Linked DNA regions of Shimia isoporae. The protein of the gene in region 2 interacts with the protein of the main gene of each other region in a pairwise test. Links are inferred from orthologs where the notes say so. Each region holds a gene or a part of one and is shown on either strand. Other genes may lie near its edges. The genes, in order: ftsH and hflC.

The links.
Region 1: the proteins of hflC (region 2) and ftsH interact in binary tests that used the Escherichia coli proteins (3 or more experiments, as listed by UniProt). The link is inferred for Shimia isoporae from one-to-one orthologs.

Annotation. Positions count from the first base shown.
Region 1 is NZ_SMGR01000001.1:712,489-721,946, reverse strand. The notes cover bases 2,017-5,002. They hold ftsH (ATP-dependent zinc metalloprotease FtsH), read right to left. Parts: upstream 4,480-5,002; coding sequence 2,554-4,479; downstream 2,017-2,553. Other genes in these bases: tilS (tRNA lysidine(34) synthetase TilS), read right to left, coding at 4,588-5,002; BXY66_RS03565 (MOSC domain-containing protein), read right to left, coding at 2,017-2,272. In the rest of the region: BXY66_RS03570 (formate--tetrahydrofolate ligase), read right to left, coding at 1-1,495; more of BXY66_RS03565, read right to left, coding at 1,673-2,016; more of tilS, read right to left, coding at 5,003-5,781; tol-pal system protein YbgF, read right to left, coding at 5,806-6,657; peptidoglycan-associated lipoprotein Pal, read right to left, coding at 6,671-7,171; Tol-Pal system beta propeller repeat protein TolB, read right to left, coding at 7,248-8,573; BXY66_RS03535 (energy transducer TonB), read right to left, coding at 8,570-9,458. UniProt on the Escherichia coli protein: Acts as a processive, ATP-dependent zinc metallopeptidase for both cytoplasmic and membrane proteins. Plays a role in the quality control of integral membrane proteins.
Region 2 is NZ_SMGR01000005.1:168,267-177,555, reverse strand. What follows is about bases 2,360-5,176. They hold hflC (protease modulator HflC), read left to right. Parts: upstream 2,360-3,240; coding sequence 3,241-4,113; downstream 4,114-5,176. Other genes in these bases: BXY66_RS19205 (Do family serine endopeptidase), read left to right, coding at 4,506-5,176; BXY66_RS19210 (DUF2065 domain-containing protein), read left to right, coding at 4,113-4,307; hflK (FtsH protease activity modulator HflK), read left to right, coding at 2,360-3,239. Outside these bases: ribose-5-phosphate isomerase RpiA, read left to right, coding at 1-651; gor (glutathione-disulfide reductase), read left to right, coding at 667-2,022; more of hflK, read left to right, coding at 2,106-2,359; more of BXY66_RS19205, read left to right, coding at 5,177-5,930; BXY66_RS19200 (peptidoglycan-binding domain-containing protein), read right to left, coding at 5,985-6,527; BXY66_RS19195 (OB-fold nucleic acid binding domain-containing protein), read right to left, coding at 6,599-6,973; BXY66_RS19190 (2Fe-2S iron-sulfur cluster-binding protein), read left to right, coding at 7,084-7,407; BXY66_RS19185 (FG-GAP repeat domain-containing protein), read left to right, coding at 7,407-8,162; BXY66_RS19180 (helix-turn-helix domain-containing protein), read right to left, coding at 8,172-8,783; purD (phosphoribosylamine--glycine ligase), read right to left, coding at 8,856-9,289.

The DNA.
Region 1 (9,458 bases), on a different replicon or contig from region 2:
GATCGGTCGAGAAGGAATACTGGGTTTTGGCCATACAAACCGGCAGATGACCATAGCCAGCTTCTTCCCACTGACGCAGCTGGTCACGGATCTTCTTGTCCGCCAACACTTCGTCCGCACGATAGATCGAGGTCGCGACACGTTCGATTTTCTCGAACAGCGACAGTTCGTCTTTGTAAAGGGGCGCGAATTGGCTCACACCGGCATCCGCAATCTCTGCAACCCGGGTAGCCAGTTCCTTGGTACCTTCGGACCCTTTTTCCCAGTGCTGACATAGGATCGCTTCAGAGCCCTGCCCCTCAACATAGTCCTTCACGGCTTGAACTTCTGCGTCGGTGTCGCTGACAAAGTGGTTGATCGCGACAACAACCGGCACGCCAAATTGTTTGAGGTTGCCGATGTGACGCCCAAGGTTAGCGCACCCTTCGTTCACTGCATCCACATTTTCCGCGCCAAGATCTGCCTTGGCTACGCCACCGTTCATCTTCATGGCACGGATCGTTGCCACCAGTACAACGGCGTCAGGCGCAAGGCCGGCCTTGCGGCACTTGATGTTCATGAACTTCTCGGCACCTAGGTCCGCACCAAAGCCCGCCTCTGTGACGACATAGTCCGCGATTTTCAGCGCAGTGGTAGTGGCAATCACTGAGTTACAGCCGTGCGCGATGTTGGCAAACGGCCCGCCATGAACGAACGCTGGGTTGTTTTCCAGCGTCTGCACGATGTTTGGCTGCATCGCATCCTTCAGCAGCACGGTCATAGCGCCATCCGCTTTGATGTCGCGGGCATAAATCGGGCTGCGGTCACGACGATAGGCGACAATCATGTCTCCCAGACGTTTCTGCAGGTCTTCCAGATCGGTCGCGAGACACAGGATCGCCATGACTTCAGACGCCACGGTGATGTCAAAACCTGTCTGACGTGGGAAGCCATTGGCCACGCCGCCAAGCGAAGTCACGGTGTCACGCAGCGCTCGGTCGTTCATATCCAGCACGCGACGCCAGCTCACCCGACGCTCATCGATCTCGAGCTCGTTGCCCCAGTAAATATGGTTGTCGATCATCGCCGAAAGGAGGTTGTGCGCCGAAGTGATCGCGTGGAAGTCGCCTGTGAAGTGCAGGTTCATCTCTTCCATCGGAACAACCTGAGCATAGCCACCGCCGGCGGCGCCACCCTTCATACCGAAGTTCGGCCCAAGCGATGCCTCGCGAATGCAGATCGCCGCCTTCTTTCCGATCGCGCAAAGCCCGTCACCAAGGCCCACGGTCGTGGTTGTCTTGCCTTCGCCAGCCGGAGTCGGGTTGATCGCGGTGACAAGGATCAGCTTGCCGTTTTTGTTGCCCTGAACAGAATTGATGAAGTCTTGGCTCACCTTGGCCTTGTCGTGGCCATAGGGCAGCAGGTCATCGCTTCCGATACCCAGCTTGGCGCCGATTTCCTGAATCGGGCGTTTCTTGGCCTCGCGGGCGATTTCGATGTCGGTTTTGAAACTCATGACGGTCCCTGTCGCAAAATGTTGGCGCTCTCTCTGCTTCTTTTGTAGCGCTCACAAAGGCGCCGGCGAGATGCATTTCCGACATTTAGAGCGCTTCTTGCGTCGACATGCGCGGCACCCGTTTCGTTTTGGAAACGTAACGTCAACATCGGCACCGTCCGTGTCAAAAATTGAGACTCACTGTGCCCGCGCGGTCTCCAGTTCACTCCAGACCGGTTGATCGGGAATAAACAGCCGCAATTTGTCTCCCAGATTGAGCGTTCCCGGCCGCTCGACCCAGGCCGTTACACCGCGCCGGTTGTTGGCGGCCGGTTTGAACTTCTTGCCGAAGCCCTCGTGCACACCTTCAATCACACGACCCGGAAATACACAGGGACGGTTTTCCATATCGATGGTGATCGTCACACCATCCGGCCCCTGAAGGCGCGAGTTCGGCGGCACGTGCGTAAAATCGGGTATCCCCTTGATCACCAGCGACGCCCCTACCCAGGCCGGATCAAGGCTTGCCAACCCCATTTCGGCGGCGATCTCATCTAGCTCTTCCTGACTCAGAACAGACATCTGGCGCACATTTACGATCTCGGTGCCCTTCGGATAAAGCGCCGAGACCCGCACACAAGAGGCCCGCGTCACACCGGCGTGGCTTTCGTTGTCGGCCCCACCAAAGGCAAGCGGCAACGTCGTGGCGCCCTGTGCCTGCAAATCCGTACCTCTGTCAGAAACCCGTCCCAGCCAGACAACTTCCGCTTCAAATCTCGTTGGTTTCAACGCAGGCATTCTGCCGCTCCCTCTCGAATTGCTTTGCCAAAGGAGTAGACAACCACCGTCTCTCAGACAACGCACGTTTGGTGACGGGGGCAATCAGGGGTCGTGATCCTTTGGCTGACCCGATGCAGCCCCATCGGCAGCGTTACCGTTCTTCTCGCACCGGATGGGTGCCACAAAAGGTCACCGCCCAAGCCCGTTCTCGTCGTGCAGCCCACAAAAAAACCCCCAAGGTGCCCTCACACCTTGGGGGTTTCTAGTCTTGGGTCCCTTCTCAGGGTCTGTCCCTCGGATCAGCCGGTGGGTTCCGGCTCCATCCCGCCATCATCACCAGACGGCTTGCTGCGGGGTTTGGTTTTCGGAATGGCAGTCACGCTGGGCGCGTTGCCTTGGTCAGAGGACTCATCGTCATCACCTGTGTTCGGCGGCTCACCGTTCATGACGCGTTTGATCTCGTCACCGGTCAGCGTCTCATATTCAAGCAGACCCTGCGCCAAACGTTCCCATTCCTCATTTTTCTCGGTCAGGATCTTCAAGGCGTCGTCATAGCCCTGCTGGATGAAGCGCTTCACTTCTTCTTCGATCAGCTCCTTGGTGGTCGCAGACACGGAGAACCCGCCTGCACCGCCGTTGGCTTGGTAACCCGCCGCCGCTTCCTGGTAGTCAATGTTGCCCACCTTGTCGGACATGCCCCATTGCATCACCATGGCACGCGCTAGGGCACTGGCCTGCTGAATGTCACCGGCTGGGCCGTTAGACACGTGGTCTTCACCGTATTTGATCACCTCGGCCGCCTTGCCTGCCATGGTCATCGCCAGCTTCTGCTGACATTCATCACGGTGATAGTTCAGGCGGTCCATTTCAGGCAGGCTGACAACCATGCCCAGCGCGCCACCGCGCGGAATGATCGTCGCCTTGTACACCGGATCACACAGCGGCAGTTCAAGACCGACGACGGCGTGACCTGCTTCGTGATAGGCCGTTTTCTCTTTCTGGTCTTGCGTCAAGACCATCGACCGGCGCTCGGCGCCCATCATAACCTTGTCTTTGGCAGCTTCAAAGTCTTCCATCGTGACGAAACGACGACCCACGCGTGCTGCCATAAGCGCAGCTTCATTCACGAGGTTTGCCAAATCCGCACCAGAGAAGCCCGGCGTGCCTCGCGCAATGATACGCAGGTCCACGTCAGGACCCAGAGGCGTTTTGCGGGCATGCACGCCCAGAATCTTTTCGCGGCCCTTAATGTCGGGATTGCCCACAGTCACGTTGCGGTCAAAACGACCCGGACGCAGAAGCGCAGGGTCCAGAACGTCCTTGCGGTTGGTGGCCGCGAGGATGATCACACCTTCGTTGGCCTCAAAGCCGTCCATCTCTACCAGTAGCTGGTTGAGCGTCTGTTCGCGCTCGTCGTTGCCACCGCCATAACCTGCACCACGGTGGCGGCCTACGGCGTCAATCTCGTCGATAAAGACAATACAGGGCGCGTTTTTCTTAGCCTGCTCGAACATGTCGCGCACACGTGAGGCGCCCACGCCAACGAACATTTCCACAAAATCGGAACCGGAGATTGTGAAAAACGGCACGCCCGCCTCGCCCGCAATCGCGCGCGCCAGCAACGTCTTACCAGTACCCGGAGGGCCGACTAGCAGAGCGCCTTTTGGAATCTTACCACCGAGTCGCGAGAATTTCTGCGGGTTGCGCAGGAATTCGACAATCTCTTCAAGCTCTTCCTTGGCTTCGTCGATGCCGGCCACGTCGTCAAAAGTCACGCGACCATGTTTCTCGGTCAACATCTTGGCCTTGGATTTACCAAAGCCCATCGCGCCGCCCTTGCCACCGCCCTGCATGCGATTCATGAAGTAGATCCACACACCGACCAACAGCAGAACCGGCAGCATGCTGAACAGAAGCGCCTGGAATCCGGAGGTTTCCTGGCTCTTCGCTGTGACCGGAATATTGTTATCAATCAACAAGTTGGTCACCTCGGCATCGCCAGGCATGATGGCAACGAAACTCTCGCCGCTCTTGGTTGTGTAAACTGCCTTCTCACCGTCCAGCGTGACCGACGCCACTTCGTCTCTGTCCACTGCGGCCACAAAATCAGAGTAGCTCTGATCGCGGCTCTGGAGTGCCGATCCGTTGCTGTCAAAAAGGTTGAACAAGGCCAGGATCAGCAAGAAAATGACGACCCAAAAGGCTATATTGCGCGCGTTGCCCAAGGCAAATCTCCCGTAAAAACCGCCGCGGTTCCTAACATGGCGGCGATTAGAGTTAAATAGACATCACAGAGCACAGTTCAATGCGTTTTTGCGCTTGTTTGTCTCCATTCATCCAAACACGTCCCGCCCGTTGATCAACTCAGCATACCAGCCTTCACCAAATCCAGCCAGCGGAGCGGCGATCAATTCCTCGCCACGCCAGACTGCAGGCGAGGACAATAAGCTCACACGCGGCACACCCGTTTCCCTCCAGTTCCCGCAGAGCGCCAACCCGGCTTCTCCCAGCGCACCAACGACCCCGCCCTCAACGTCAGGGCCCCGAACCATCCAACGTCCGTCCCAGACGCTGCCGAATGCGACAACTTCGGACTGAACCGCCCTCAGTTCTCTGGTGATGGTTACGCTGTTTTTTCCCTTCAAGATCAAACAGCCGTGCAGGCTCGTAACCTTCTCCGCGTCAAAGACGGCTGCCAGCGTCTTAAATCTGGGCCGGTAGGCCTGCCCCGACACAAAAGACAGGGCATCCGCAAGCAGCCGGAAGGCAAGCGATTGAGGCAGCGCGCTCCAAACTGCGGCGTCCAGTACAATGTCGCCACGGGACTGCTGTGCGAATTGCGCCTTGGCCTCCGCAGCCGCCCAATGAAGCGTGGTTCTCTCGCGTCCCATATGGTCCGCGGTCTGCACAAGGCGTTCGACGGTCAACCCCAATGGTTTCAGGACATCCATCATTTGCCGCGCTTTAACACGGTCAAAGGTCGTATCCTCGTTACTTGGATCGTCGGCCCAGATGATTTTTTCCGTGCGCAAGTATGAACGGAGATCCTCGCGGCGTGCACTCAACAAAGGCCGCAACCACGTAATCTCGCCCTCTTTTCGAACTTCCGCCATGCCGGCCAAACCGTCCACGCCGGAACCGCGCGCCAACCGCATCAAAAACGTCTCGGCCTGATCGTCCGCTGTATGCCCCAAAACCACGTGGGAAATGCCATGCGACCGGGCCCATACCCGAAGCGCCTCACGCCGCCCTTCACGGGCCGACGCCTGCAAATTGCCACCACGGTCCCACTTCCAGTCCAGAACGTCGTGGCGGAGGCCGTGCTCCGATACGTAGTTTGAAACCAGGGCTATTTCATCGGCGGCCGCGTCTCGCAAACCGTGGTTCACGCTGGCCACGGCGAGTGTCGCGCGCCCCCACCGGCGCAAAAGGTCGAGCACGGCCATGCTGTCCCCACCGCCACTGACGGCCACACCAATTGTCTCTGGGACATTTTGTTCAAAGGCACCTTGCAGCGCCTTTGCCATCATCTCGTCAAGCGCATGCACCGCTCAGGAACACTGCAGCGACATCATTTCATCCCGCGCCTGCGTTACGAACCCGCTGGCCGGATACCGTACGCCGACCTCGTTCAACGTCACACAAGCCTCATTGGTCTGCCCCAACGCGCCCAGCGATTTGCCTAGGCGAAATAGGGCCTCTGGCGCGGTGCCGGCCTGCGGACCACCGGAATAGGCTTCCAGAAACGCGCGTGCGGCATCCGTATTCGCGTTCATACCTTCCAGAGCCTGCCCACGACGAAGGTGTGCTTCCGCTTCAAGCGGGCTTCCGGGGTAAGTTTGTACAAACGCTGCGAACTGGTCCGCTGCCGCTCCAAAGTCGGCACCGTCCAAGGCCGTCATGGCACGCCCAAAATCGGCTTCTTCGCCCACGGCTAGCTCACTACTGTCCACCGCATCACCAGAACCGCTGGTATCGGTTTCAACAACGCGGCTGTCCTCGACATCACCACCAAGTGTCGTGGTTTCGCCCAAAGCGCTCAGATCGCCGCCCTCAAGCTCGACAAGCCGGAATTCTAGGTCCCCAATACGGTTGGTACCGTCTTCGACGATCCGTTCGACACGAAACTGCAACTCCTCGGTTTTGCCCGTGAGCACTTGCAACTGCCGCTCGATTGCATCCACCCGCTCCAGCGTACTCGCACCCGCGGGCGCCGTGCTACCAGCCCCGCCAGTGGTCGACAGTTCGCGTTTCAGCCGCTGAATATCGACATAAAGCACAGTCAATTGCTGACGGATATCCGCCAGCGTTTCGTCGCTGCTCTCCTGCGCCGCCCCCATCATCGGGGCCAGCGCCAGGGCCAATGCGGTCAAGCCGCCAAAAACCGTGCTCTTCATTTCCATATTCTCCGCGCGCTTAGCCCGACAAGCCCGCTGTCAGCACCGTCACAGACCGACGGTTCTGCGCATAACATGCCTCTTGCGAGCAAACCTCGATCGGACGCTCTTTACCATAGCTCACTGTGCTCAAACGGTTCGCCGCGACACCTTGGGACACCAGAAGTTCTTGCACCGACGCCGCACGTCGCGCGCCAAGCGCGAGGTTGTATTCACGTGTGCCCTGCTCGTCGGCATGACCTTCAATAACGGCTGTGTAATCCGTGTTTGCCAACAGCCAGTTGGCCTGCGCCAACACCACAAGCCGCCCCTGTTCGCTCAAAGTGGACTGATCCACCTCAAACAGGACACGATCTCCGATCGTTTCGTTGAAATAGGCAACAGACGTCGGATCAGACGGGTTGCCATTCTCGCCGACACCGGTGCCCGGACCGGTACCACTACCGTCCAGATGCGGTTGACTACAGGCGGCCAAAGCCAGCCCTGCCACGACAAGCGCCACTTTGCTCAGATGTTTCATCTCAATGTGCCTCTTCGTTTCCTTGCCTGTTCTTGCGCCAGTCCTACCACAACCGCCGCTCTGATAAAATATTGCCTTACTGAAGCGGCGACCATGCGGGGTCAGACCCGCCGCCACCCACTTCGACACGCTTCAGGTTGCGCCCGGAAACATCGACCGAATAAAGCGCGCTTACGCCATCCGATCCCCGTGTCTCGCGTGTGAACATAATGACCCGACCGTTGGGCGCCCATGTCGGCCCCTCATCAAGGAACGAGGCGGTCAGCAACCGCTCTTCGCTGCCATCCGTGCGCATAACGCCGATGTGGAACCGGCCTTTGTTCTGTTTGGTGAAGGCGATCAGATCCCCGCGCGGGCTCCAGACCGGCGTGCCATAGCGCCCCTGACCGAAACTGATGCGCTTTGCCTCGCCGCCACCTGCATTCATAACGTAAAGTTGCGGACTGCCGGATCGGTCGCTTTCGAATACGATCTGCTTGCCATCGGGGCTGAAACTCGGCGCGGTCTCGATTGAAGGTGTCGATGTCAATCGACTGCGCTTCCCGCTTCCGATGTCCATCTTGTACAGGTCGGTGTTGCCCCCCTCTGTCACAGACATCACCACGCTCTTTCCGTCCGGACTGAAACGCGGTGCAAAACTCATCGTCCCGCTCTGGTTGCTCAATACGCGGCGCTGAGCAGAACCCACGTTCAACAGATAGACCTGCGGAAATCCTGTTTCATAGCTCGTGTACAGAACCCGGTCGCCGGTGGGCGAGAAACGCGGCGCAAGGACAATATCCTTGCTGTCTGTAAGATAGGTCAGGTTCGCCCCGTCATAATCCATCACGGCAAGGCGCTTCTTGCGGTCGTTTTTGGGGCCCGTCTCGCTGACGAACACGACGCGGCTGTCAAAGTAGCCGCCTTCGCCAGTAATCCGGCTATACACCGCGTCCGCAACCTTGTGCGCCATACGCCGCCAACCGTCCGTGGTACCTTTGAACCGCAAACCGTTACCAAGCTCCTGCCCGGCAAACACGTCAAAAACCCGGAACTTCACCTCAAGCTGATTGCCCGACACCGAAACGCCACCGGTGATCAGCGCTTGCGCGTTGATCGCTTTCCAGTCCGCGAACTGCACAGGACTGCCGAAATGCGTGATCGTCGAGATATGCGCCTTGGCCGGAATTTCGCGGAACAAGCCGGTTCCATTCAGGTCCGCCGCGATAACCCGGGCCAGATCTTTGGAGATCTGGTTTGACCCCGGGGTCTCAGCCACAAAATCCGGCACGGCATAAGGCAAAGGCTCGATCACACCATCAGTGATCTCGATCCGCAAAGGTCCACTTTGCGCCTGTGCCGATTGCCCAAAGGCACCCAAGGCACAGAGTCCGATCAGAAGGGTCGCAGCCAGTTTCTTCATTTGCGCCTCATTTTCTCCGGATTGAAGGTAATTTCCACGTCTTTCCAGTGGTCGTATTTTTCTTGTGGCAGATCATAGCCGCTTTTCTGGCATCGAAGAACGGCTCTTCGTGCCGCCTGAAATGCCGTGCGCACAGCGGCTTCATCGCCGCCAGTGGCATCAATCAGCCTCACATCACCCTGCACCTTGCCGTTGCGATCGAGTGACAGCCCGACAATCACGGTCACGTCCGCAGCACGGCTGCCCACATCCACGACCCAGCATTGTTGCACGGAAAGGCGCAACGCATCTTTCTCTCCACCGGTCAGCGGTGGTCCCGAAGGCGCTGGAGACGGCTCGCTCTCCGCGGCCTCTGCCAGTGCCGCGGCAACTGCGTCGTCCGTTGGCGTGGGGGTGGGTGTCGGCTCCGGCTCGGTCACAGCAGGGCGTGCCGGGCGCAGTTTCGGGCGCAACGAGCTTGTGGGGGCTGCGCTGGCCACGTCTTCCTGTTTTGGTTCCGTGATGATTTCCGATGAGGCCGCCTCTGGAGCAGTGTCCTCAAGCACCTCTTCCGCTGCCTGACCGGACTCGTCAGGCTGGGTGGCTTCCTGAACATCGTCCGCAATCGTGGTGTCAGGTTTGGGTTGTGCCACAGGCTCGGGTGCCACCCGGTCTGCCGGCACAGGATCAGGCTGAACCGGTGTATTGGGAATTACAACAGCGGTATCGACCTCCGGTTCGGGCAAAACCGGTGCATCATCCATCACGTCTTCCGGTTCGGGCGGCTGCGGGTCGGGCACAACCGGAGCCGTATCCGGCTCGGTTTCGACAATCTCTTCGGGAGCAACCTGCGCAACGTCCTCGTCGGGCTGCTCTGCAACTTCGGGTGCTTCGGTTGCTTCTGGC
Region 2 (9,289 bases):
ATGGTTCGTGAGCAGGGATTGCGGATCAAGGGCGTCCCCACATCGACCCGAACGGCCGAGCTGGCCCGAGAAGTTGGTATTGAGGTCATCAGCCTTGACGAAGCCAAGTGGCTTGATGTGACCATCGACGGCGCAGACGAGTTTGATGCCGACCTTAACCTGATCAAGGGCGGCGGCGGTGCACTGCTTCAAGAGAAGATCGTGGCAACCGCAAGCGATCAAATGGTGGTGATCGCGGACATTGGCAAAGAAGTTGAGACTCTGGGCAGTTTCCCGCTTCCGGTAGAGGTGGTGCCTTTCGGTTGGCAAACAACCCAGGCGCTGATCGAGGAAACCCTTGTGAGTATGGATGTTCTTGGGCGGACGACCACCATGCGTATGAATGGTGCGGCACCATTTGTCACTGACGAGGGGAACCACATTCTGGACCTGCATCTGAACCGGATCGGAGATGCGCGTCAGCTTGCCATGGTACTCAACCAAATGCCGGGCGTGGTTGAAAACGGCCTGTTTATCGATATCTGTGACGCTGTGGTTGTCGGTTATGGCGATGGACGCGTTGAAGTGCGTGACATTAATGCAGGCACCATTGAAGAGGCGATGCTTGATTTCGCCGAGACAGATAATCTGTTCACCGATCTGGTGGACTAAGGGAACGCGAACAATATGTCGTTTGACTATGATCTTTTCGTCATCGGTGGTGGCTCCGGTGGTGTAAGGGCTGCGCGGGTTGCAGCTGCTGGCGGGGCCAAGGTGGCTCTGGCCGAAGAGGACCGTTATGGCGGGACATGTGTAATCCGAGGCTGTGTGCCAAAGAAACTGATGGTTTTTGCCAGTGAATACTCGGGAATGGTTGAGGATGCTCAGGCCTATGGCTGGGACATTCAGGCCGGAGAATTCAACTGGGACAGCTTCAAAGGGAAGCTGCACGCGGAACTGGATCGTCTGGAAGGCATCTATCGCAACATTCTAAAAAATAATGGTGTCGAGACATTTGACCTACGGGCGAAAGTTGCCGACGCGCATACAGTAGAGTTGGCGGACGGGACCAAAAAGACCGCAAAGCACATTCTGCTTGCGATGGGTGGGCGTCCTGTATGGCCAGACATGCCCGGTTCGGAGCTGGGTATCAGCTCAAACGAGATCTTCCATCTTGATAAGCTGCCAGAAGACATTCTGATCATTGGCGGTGGTTATATCGCCTGTGAATTCGCCGGAATAATGAATGGGCTTGGCGTAAAGACGACGCAGTATTATCGCGGCGCACAGATCCTGCGTGGGTTTGACGAGGAAGCCCGTGGGCTTGTTGCCGAAGAAATGCGTCAGCGTGGCGTGGACCTGCATTGTGGGACCAATATCCTCGAGATGCGCAAGGAAGGCGAGAAGATTTGGGTCAAGGCCACCAACGGTGAAGAGCGCCTGTTTGACCAAGTGATGTTTGCAACGGGGCGTACCCCCAATACAGAAAACATGGGCCTCGAAGAGGTTGGCGTGTCCTTGGGGCGTAAGGGTCAGATCGAGGTTGATGAGTACAGCCAGACGGGCGTTCCTTCGATTTATGCGATCGGTGATGTGACTGATCGTGTGAACCTGACACCTGTTGCGATCCGCGAGGGTATGGCGTTTGTGGAAACGGTGTTCAAAGGCAATCCCACGCCGGTTGATCACGAGCTGATTCCGACCGCGATTTTCACCCAGCCGGAAATGGGGACGATCGGAATGAGCGAGGAAGATGCTCGCGATCAAGAGCCGATCGAGGTTTACGCAACCAGTTTCAAACCGATGCAGCAGGCCTTTGCGGGACGCGCTGAACGTGTTTTGATGAAGCTGATTGTGAGTCAGGCAACCCGCAAGGTTCTTGGGTGCCATATCGTCGCGCCCGGGGCTGGCGAGATGATCCAACTGGCGGGCATTGCCGTAAAAATGGGCGCCACCAAAGAAGACTTTGACCGGACGGTGGCGGTGCACCCGACTATGTCCGAAGAGCTTGTGACGATGAAGGAGCCAGTGCGTACAGCGTGAAGCCGCGCATTGGCTTGATTTTTCCGGTGTAAACCTCAGGTTTAGAGGAGCGCCAGAGATGTTGAAGAAAGGGAAGATCCTTTATGGCAGGTAACAACGGCGGCCCCTGGGGAGGGGGCGGCGGCAACCAAGGCGGTGGCAATCGCGGCAACAACGGGAACGGGCAGCGCCCGCCCGAAGGCGATGGCCCGCAGATCCCCGATATCGATGATCTAATGAAAAAGGGTCAGGACCAACTACGCGTGCTCATGGGCGGGCGTGGCGACGGCGGCGGTTCTAACCGTGGCGGTCAGGGGGGCGGTCAAGGCGGCCCCGGTCTCAATCGCGGAACAGTATTTCTCGGGCTTGGCGTGGCCGCTGTGCTTTGGGGCATGGCGAGCTTTTACACGGTGAAGCCGGAAGAAAAGTCAGTTGAGCTGTTCCTCGGCAAATACTCCGCAACCGGAGAACCAGGCCTGAACTTTGCGCCATGGCCGGTTGTCACGGCGGAAGTTGTGCCGGTCACGACTGAACAGACCGAGGACATCCCGGCGCGCGCCGGTTCAACCGATGGTCTTATGCTGACAGGTGACGAGAACATCGTCGATATTGATTTTCAGGTCGTCTGGAACATCAATGACCCTGCCCAGTATTTGTTCAACCTGAGGGACCCGCGTGAAACCATCCGCGCGGTGTCGGAGTCTGCGATGCGCGAGATTATTGCGCAGTCCGAACTTGCTCCGGTCCTGAACCGCGATCGTGGGATTATTGCCGATCGACTGCTTGAGCTGATCCAGCTGACAATGGATTCCTATAACTCTGGCGTTAACATCGTCCGTGTGAACTTTGACGGCGCCGATCCACCCGAGCCGGTAAAAGACGCCTTCCGTGAAGTTCAGTCTGCTTCGCAGGAACGTGACCGTCTGCAGAAAGAGGCGGATGCCTACGCCGCGCGTCAGACTGCGTCTGCACGTGGTGAAGCTGCGCAAATTCTGGAAGAAGCTGAAGCCTACCGCGCACAAGTTGTGAACCAGGCCGAAGGTGAAGCCAGCCGCTTTACCGCAGTTTTGGAAGAATACAAGAAAGCACCGGAAGTAACGCGCAAGCGTTTGTATCTGGAGACCATGGAAGAGGTCTTGGGCGATGTTGAGAAAGTCATCATCGACGACCAAACAGGCGGTCAGGGCGTTGTGCCATATCTGCCGCTGAATGAACTGCGCAAGAAGGGGGAGAACTAAGATGCGTAAGACAACTTATCTCCTGCCCATTCTGGTGCTGGCCGTTGCTGGCGTCCTGTCTTCGGTCTTTATCGTGGACGAACGCGAAAAGGCATTGGTTCTGCAGTTCGGTCGTGTCGTGACGGTCAAGGAGGAGCCGGGGCTTGCGTTCAAGATCCCGCTTATTCAAGAAGTGGTGCGGTATGACGACCGTATTCTCAGCCGGGAAGTTGGTCCTCTGGAAGTCACGCCTGCGGATGATCGCCGTTTGATAGTCGACGCTTTTGCGCGGTACCGGATCGCGAATGTGACCCAGTTCCGTCAAGCGGTTGGTGCCGGAGGCATTCAAGCCGCCGAATCGCGTCTGGACAGTATCCTGCGTTCCGAGACACGTGCTGTTCTTGGTGAAGTGCGCTCTGATGCCGTTCTTTCGACGGATCGTGTGTCGCTGATGAACCGCATTCGCGACAATGCGATCACGGAAGCGCGCGCTCTTGGTCTGGAAGTGATCGACGTGCGTCTGAAACGCACAGACCTACCGCAGGCCAACCTTGAAGCGACCTTCGCGCGTATGCGTGCTGAGCGTGAACGGGAAGCCGCAGACGAGATCGCTCGTGGTAACGAAGCCGCGCAGCGTATTCGTGCGCAGGCGGATCGTACTGTGGTCGAGTTGGTGTCGGATGCGCGTCGTCAGTCTGAGATCACCCGCGGTGAAGCAGACGCGAAGCGCAACGCGGTTTTCGCCGAGGCCTTTGGCGCCGATCAGGAATTTTTCGAGTTTTATCGCTCGCTAAACGCCTATCGGAACGCGCTGCAGGCGGATAACTCGACAATGGTCATGTCGCCGGACAGCGATTTCTTTGACTATCTGAAGAGCGATCAAGGTCGCAACTGATGGCCATCGCGCTTTTTGCGATTGGGCTAGTGTTAATTGTGGAGGGGCTGGTCTATGTGCTGGCCCCTTCCGTCGTTGAGGACTTGCTTGCGATGTTGCGGTCCTTGCCTGAAGGGCAGCGGAGGACATTGGGCCTTTTGGCTGTCATTGCTGGTGTGATCTTCGTGTGGACTGCCAAGGCGCTTGGGGTCTAAACGCCGGTCGGTCGCTTAACCCAATTCACAGAACGGTCACGCGCAATTGTGAACGCGCGATGTGGCGGCGGTTGCACTTGCGAGACCAAAGTCCCATTCTTTGCCTCAAGCGATAGGAGACCAGCCCTATCCGTAGGTTTCAAACAAACAAGGAGATCCAACGTGATTTCGAAGGCATTTCCAGTGCAGATGACGCACATGAAGGCCATGATGGTGGCTTTGGTTGCCACCACGGCATTGCTTGTTCAGGCAATGGCGGCGCAGGCAAGGCCCGATAGCTTTGCCGACTTGGCAGAAGAAATCAGTCCATCGGTAGTGAACATCACCACTTCGACTGTGGTTGCGGGCCGCACCGGTCCGCAAGGCATCGTTCCGGAGGGTTCACCATTTGAGGAATTCTTCCGTGAATTTCAGGACCGTCAGGGCAACAGTGATCGTCCTCGCCGCACCTCGGCGCTGGGGTCCGGTTTTGTGATTTCTGCTGACGGATACGTGGTTACCAACAACCATGTGATCGAAGGCGCAGACGAGATCCTGATCGAATTTTTCGAAGGTGAGGAACTGCCTGCGACGGTGATCGGTACTGACCCGAATACCGACATTGCGCTGTTGAAAGTCGAAAGTGACGAGCCACTTGATTTCGTTGAGTTTGGCGACAGTGACACCGCCCGGGTTGGCGATTGGGTCGTCGCTATGGGTAACCCGCTCGGTCAGGGGTTCTCTGTGTCTGCCGGTATTGTTTCGGCGCGCAATCGTGCTCTGTCGGGCAGCTATGATGACTATATCCAGACGGACGCTGCTATTAACCGCGGCAACTCTGGCGGACCACTGTTTAACATGGACGGTGAGGTAATCGGCGTGAACACCGCGATCCTTTCACCCAACGGTGGTTCCATTGGTATCGGCTTTTCGATGGCATCCAATGTTGTGACCCGCGTGATCGATCAACTCAAAGAGTTCGGAGAGACGCGTCGCGGGTGGTTGGGTGTGCGCATCCAGAACGTGACCGAGGACATGGTCGAGGCCATTGACGGTCTCGAAGATGCGAAAGGCGCGATGGTCACCGACGTGCCGGAAGGTCCGGCAATGGATGCCGGCATGGAAGCGGGCGACATAATCATGACCTTTGATGGCGCTGACGTTGACGATGTGCGTGCCCTGGTGCGTCGCGTCGGCAACACGGCTGTCGGTAAAGCGGTGGATGTGGTTGTGCTGCGGGCCGGTAAGGAGGTCACTCTTGCGGTCACACTTGGCCGTCGCGAAGAAGCGCAGGGTGCGGTGCCGGCCAGCCAGCCGGCGCCCGATACACCGGAGGAGCCGGTGGAAAAGGATATCCTTGGTCTGACCGTCACACCTTTGACAGATGAAATGCGCGGTGAACTCGGTGTTGGCGACGACATGGACGGGCTCGTTGTGAGCGGTGTGGACGAAACATCCAAGGCCTATGAAAAAGGTCTTCGGGCGGGCGATGTCCTTACCGAAGCAAGCCATCAGAAACTGCGCACGATCTCGGATTTTGAGACGCGTATCGACGAAGTGCGGGAGGCAGGACGTAAATCGGTTCTGCTGCTGGTACGTCGCGGTGGTGAACCTCGCTTCGTGGCCTTGTCCATCGAGGAATAACACGAACTTTCACTCACGGATCGGGGCGCCTTCGGGCGCCCTTTTTCTTGCGCACTATACTTCGCGTTCTACTGCGATCAGACCGAGGCGACGGGCGCTTTCAAGTGAAAGTATCGAGCTGTCGAGGCCGCCCGCTTTTTGGTAGCGCCGGATGGCGGCGCGTGTGCGGTTGTCCAGATCACCGGTGATCGTGCCGAAAAACAAGCCGCGCACTTTGAGTGCACGTTGTACCGAGGAGGTAAATTCCACGGTCCAGACTTGCGGGCAGGGTGTTTCAAACCAGGTTTCCCGTCGCTCTGTGACGATGCGCTGCTGTTGCTCGGTGCGAAAAACGCCGGGTGCGACGACTGTGCCGTCGGCAAGCACTTCGGGTGGTTGCACCATGATCTGTTCGGTGACTGTTTCCAGTACCGCCGGCGTGACATCTCGTCCCCAGCAACTTCCGGGACGTGCGTTTGGTGGCGCCTTGGCATCTTCAGCGCGCACGATTTCCGGCTCGGACCACGCCGCCAGATAGGGCGGGTCCGATATCGACTGCTCGCATCCTGCTGCGGTCAGCAGGGCGAGGGCCGCAAAAGGGGCGATCAGGCGTGTCATGCTCGTGCCTCGCGCTCAAGGCGTGTTCTTGTTGCCTCCCTTGTAGCGCGTTTCGGCTTTTGTCAAAAGCCTCAGCTTTCTGGTGGCAGAAGCAGGCTATCGAGCATGGGAGAAATGTCCTCAATTCGTTCGGCGATCAGATGGGTGACGTTGTTTTCTCGTTGTATACGTCCGGTCACACGCAGTAGGCGACCGGCGATCACGGCACGACGGAAGGCTTCGTAGAGTTTGCGCCAGACGATCACATTCACCACACCGGTCTCGTCCTCCAGCGTTAGAAAGATCACGCCTTTGGCTGTGCCGGGACGCTGGCGCAGAATCACCAGCCCGGCCACGGTGACCCGCGCGCCATTGGGCGGTTCGCCCAATCGGGCAGCAGTCAGGGCAAAGGGCGGCTTGGGCCACGCAGATGTGATGTGCGCATTCATGGAACAAATATAGAACATTTGAGTTTTGTCGCAAGGTGACAAGGGGTGCGTCGCAAAAGGGGGTGGCGGGCGACGGGTCGCTTGTCTAACTAAGGTCCGACGGACTGCACGAGAAGGAGCCTCAAGGCATGGCCAAGATCACCTATGTCGAGCACAACGGAACCGAACACGTGGTTGAGGTCGCAAACGGCCTCACCGTGATGGAAGGCGCGCGCGACAACAATATCCCCGGCATCGAAGCCGACTGCGGCGGCGCTTGCGCCTGCTCGACCTGCCACGTCTATGTAGACCCTGCCTGGACGGACAAGATCCCGGCAAAGGACGACATGGAAGAGGACATGCTGGATTTTGCCTATGAGCCCGATCCCGCAACCTCGCGTTTGACCTGTCAGATCAAGGTAACCGACGCGCTGGACGGTCTGGTTGTGAAAATGCCCGAGAAGCAGATCTGATGTTGGGCGGGGCGCGGCGTCTCTTGTTGTGCCCTTTGCACGCCTTCGCGCGCCGCGTCCGGCTGGCGTGGTGCGCTTTGCTGGTATTGCTCGCGGTTCCCGCTGCGGCCGAGATCACCTCGGCTCGCTATACCGAGCCGACCACCCGCTACGCCCACGGTGTTCTAGGCGACGCCATCGAGTATGGCGCTTTGGAGCTAAAACTTCGAGGCGGCAAGAAAGTTACCATAACGCTTCCGCAGGATCGGGTTTTCGAGGATCTGGAACCGCGGCTGTTTGATGTGACGGGCGACGGGGCACTGGAAGCAATTGTGATCGAAAGCAGCCAAGATGGTGGCGCGCGACTCGCGATTTACAATGAGAAGGGTCTTGTTGCGGCGACCCCCCATATTGGTCAGCGAAATCGGTGGTTGGCGCCCGTAGGCGTAGCTGATCTTGATGGGGACGGTCTCGTCGAGTTGGCTTATATCGACCGGCCACATCTGGCAAAGACCCTGCGTGTCTGGCGCTATGAAAGTGGTGCGTTGACACAGGTGGCCAGTCGAAAGGGGCTCACGAACCACCGTATAGGCGAAGACTTCATCTCGGGTGGATTGCGCGACTGCGGGGACGGGACAGAAATGATAACCGCCGACGGGAGTTGGGGGAATGTCGTTGCAACACGTTTTGATGGCAAGAAACTGAGGTCTCAAACGCTCTGGGCGTTCAGGGGACAAAACTCGCTGAAGACTGCTTTGGACTGCAAGGTGCCCTGATTCACAAAGCTAGCGCACGGTCCCGTCACTCGCTGAATAGATGTGGCGTGTGCCGATTGCGCCAAGGGACTGGAACAGGCTGGTTGTATTGCTCACGCCAAATTTTTTGAGCAATTTTCCGCGGTGCACTTCAACGGTCCGGTTGCTCATCTCCAATTTCAGCGCGATTTCCTTGCTCGTAAGACCTTCTGCCAGCAAAGAGAATACTTCGCGTTCCCTTCGTGTCAGGGCCTGATACGGGCGCGTGTCGGATATATCGGCAAAGCTCCAAACGGCCCGTTGCAAAGGGTCTTCGGGGGTGAATGTGTGGCCGCGCACGCGGCACCAGAACATTTCCCCGCCCCGACGCATCATCACCCGTTCGTCCCAGTAGAAGTTGCTCTCCCGCAATTCCTGAACGCCGCGATTGCGGATGTTTGCGAACTCCTCCTGCGTTGGATAAAGGATCGCAAAGGTGCTGTCTTTGAGAGCTGCGCGTTCATAGCGGAACATATCAGCGAAGGTGGCGTTACAGTCGCGGATCACACGGTTTTCGGTCACCACTATACCCACCGGTGCAAAGGCAAAGGCGAGTTCGACAAAATTGCCGTCTGCGTAGGCTTGGTCCACGGACGTTGTCATGAAGTCCCCCCATAGTTGCACGGAGGATAGGGGGCGATCGCTGTCCGCGCAACGCCCGCAGAAATACGCGAGTCAGAGTGCCCGCCAACCGATGTCAGCACGATAAAACCCTTCCGGCCATTCGATTTGATCGATCATGGCGTAGGCGCGATCGCGGGCTTCTTGCAGGCTGTCACCGCGTGCAGTGACGTTTAGAACGCGGCCACCTGTGGCAGTGATGGCACCGCCCTTGGACGAAGTGCCAGCGTGGAAAACCATGTTCTTGCTGTCATGAACCAGGGTTTCGAGACCTTCGATTAACGAGCCCTTCACATAAGCGCCAGGGTAACCGTTGGCGGCCATAACAACTGTGATGGCGTGATCATTCGCCCAATTCACCTGGGTTTCGTGCAGGCGTTCTTCGGCCGCAGCATGCATCAGATCGAACGCCTGTGCGCCAAGACGCATCATTAGCACCTGACATTCAGGATCGCCGAAGCGGACATTGTATTCCACCAGCCGAGGCT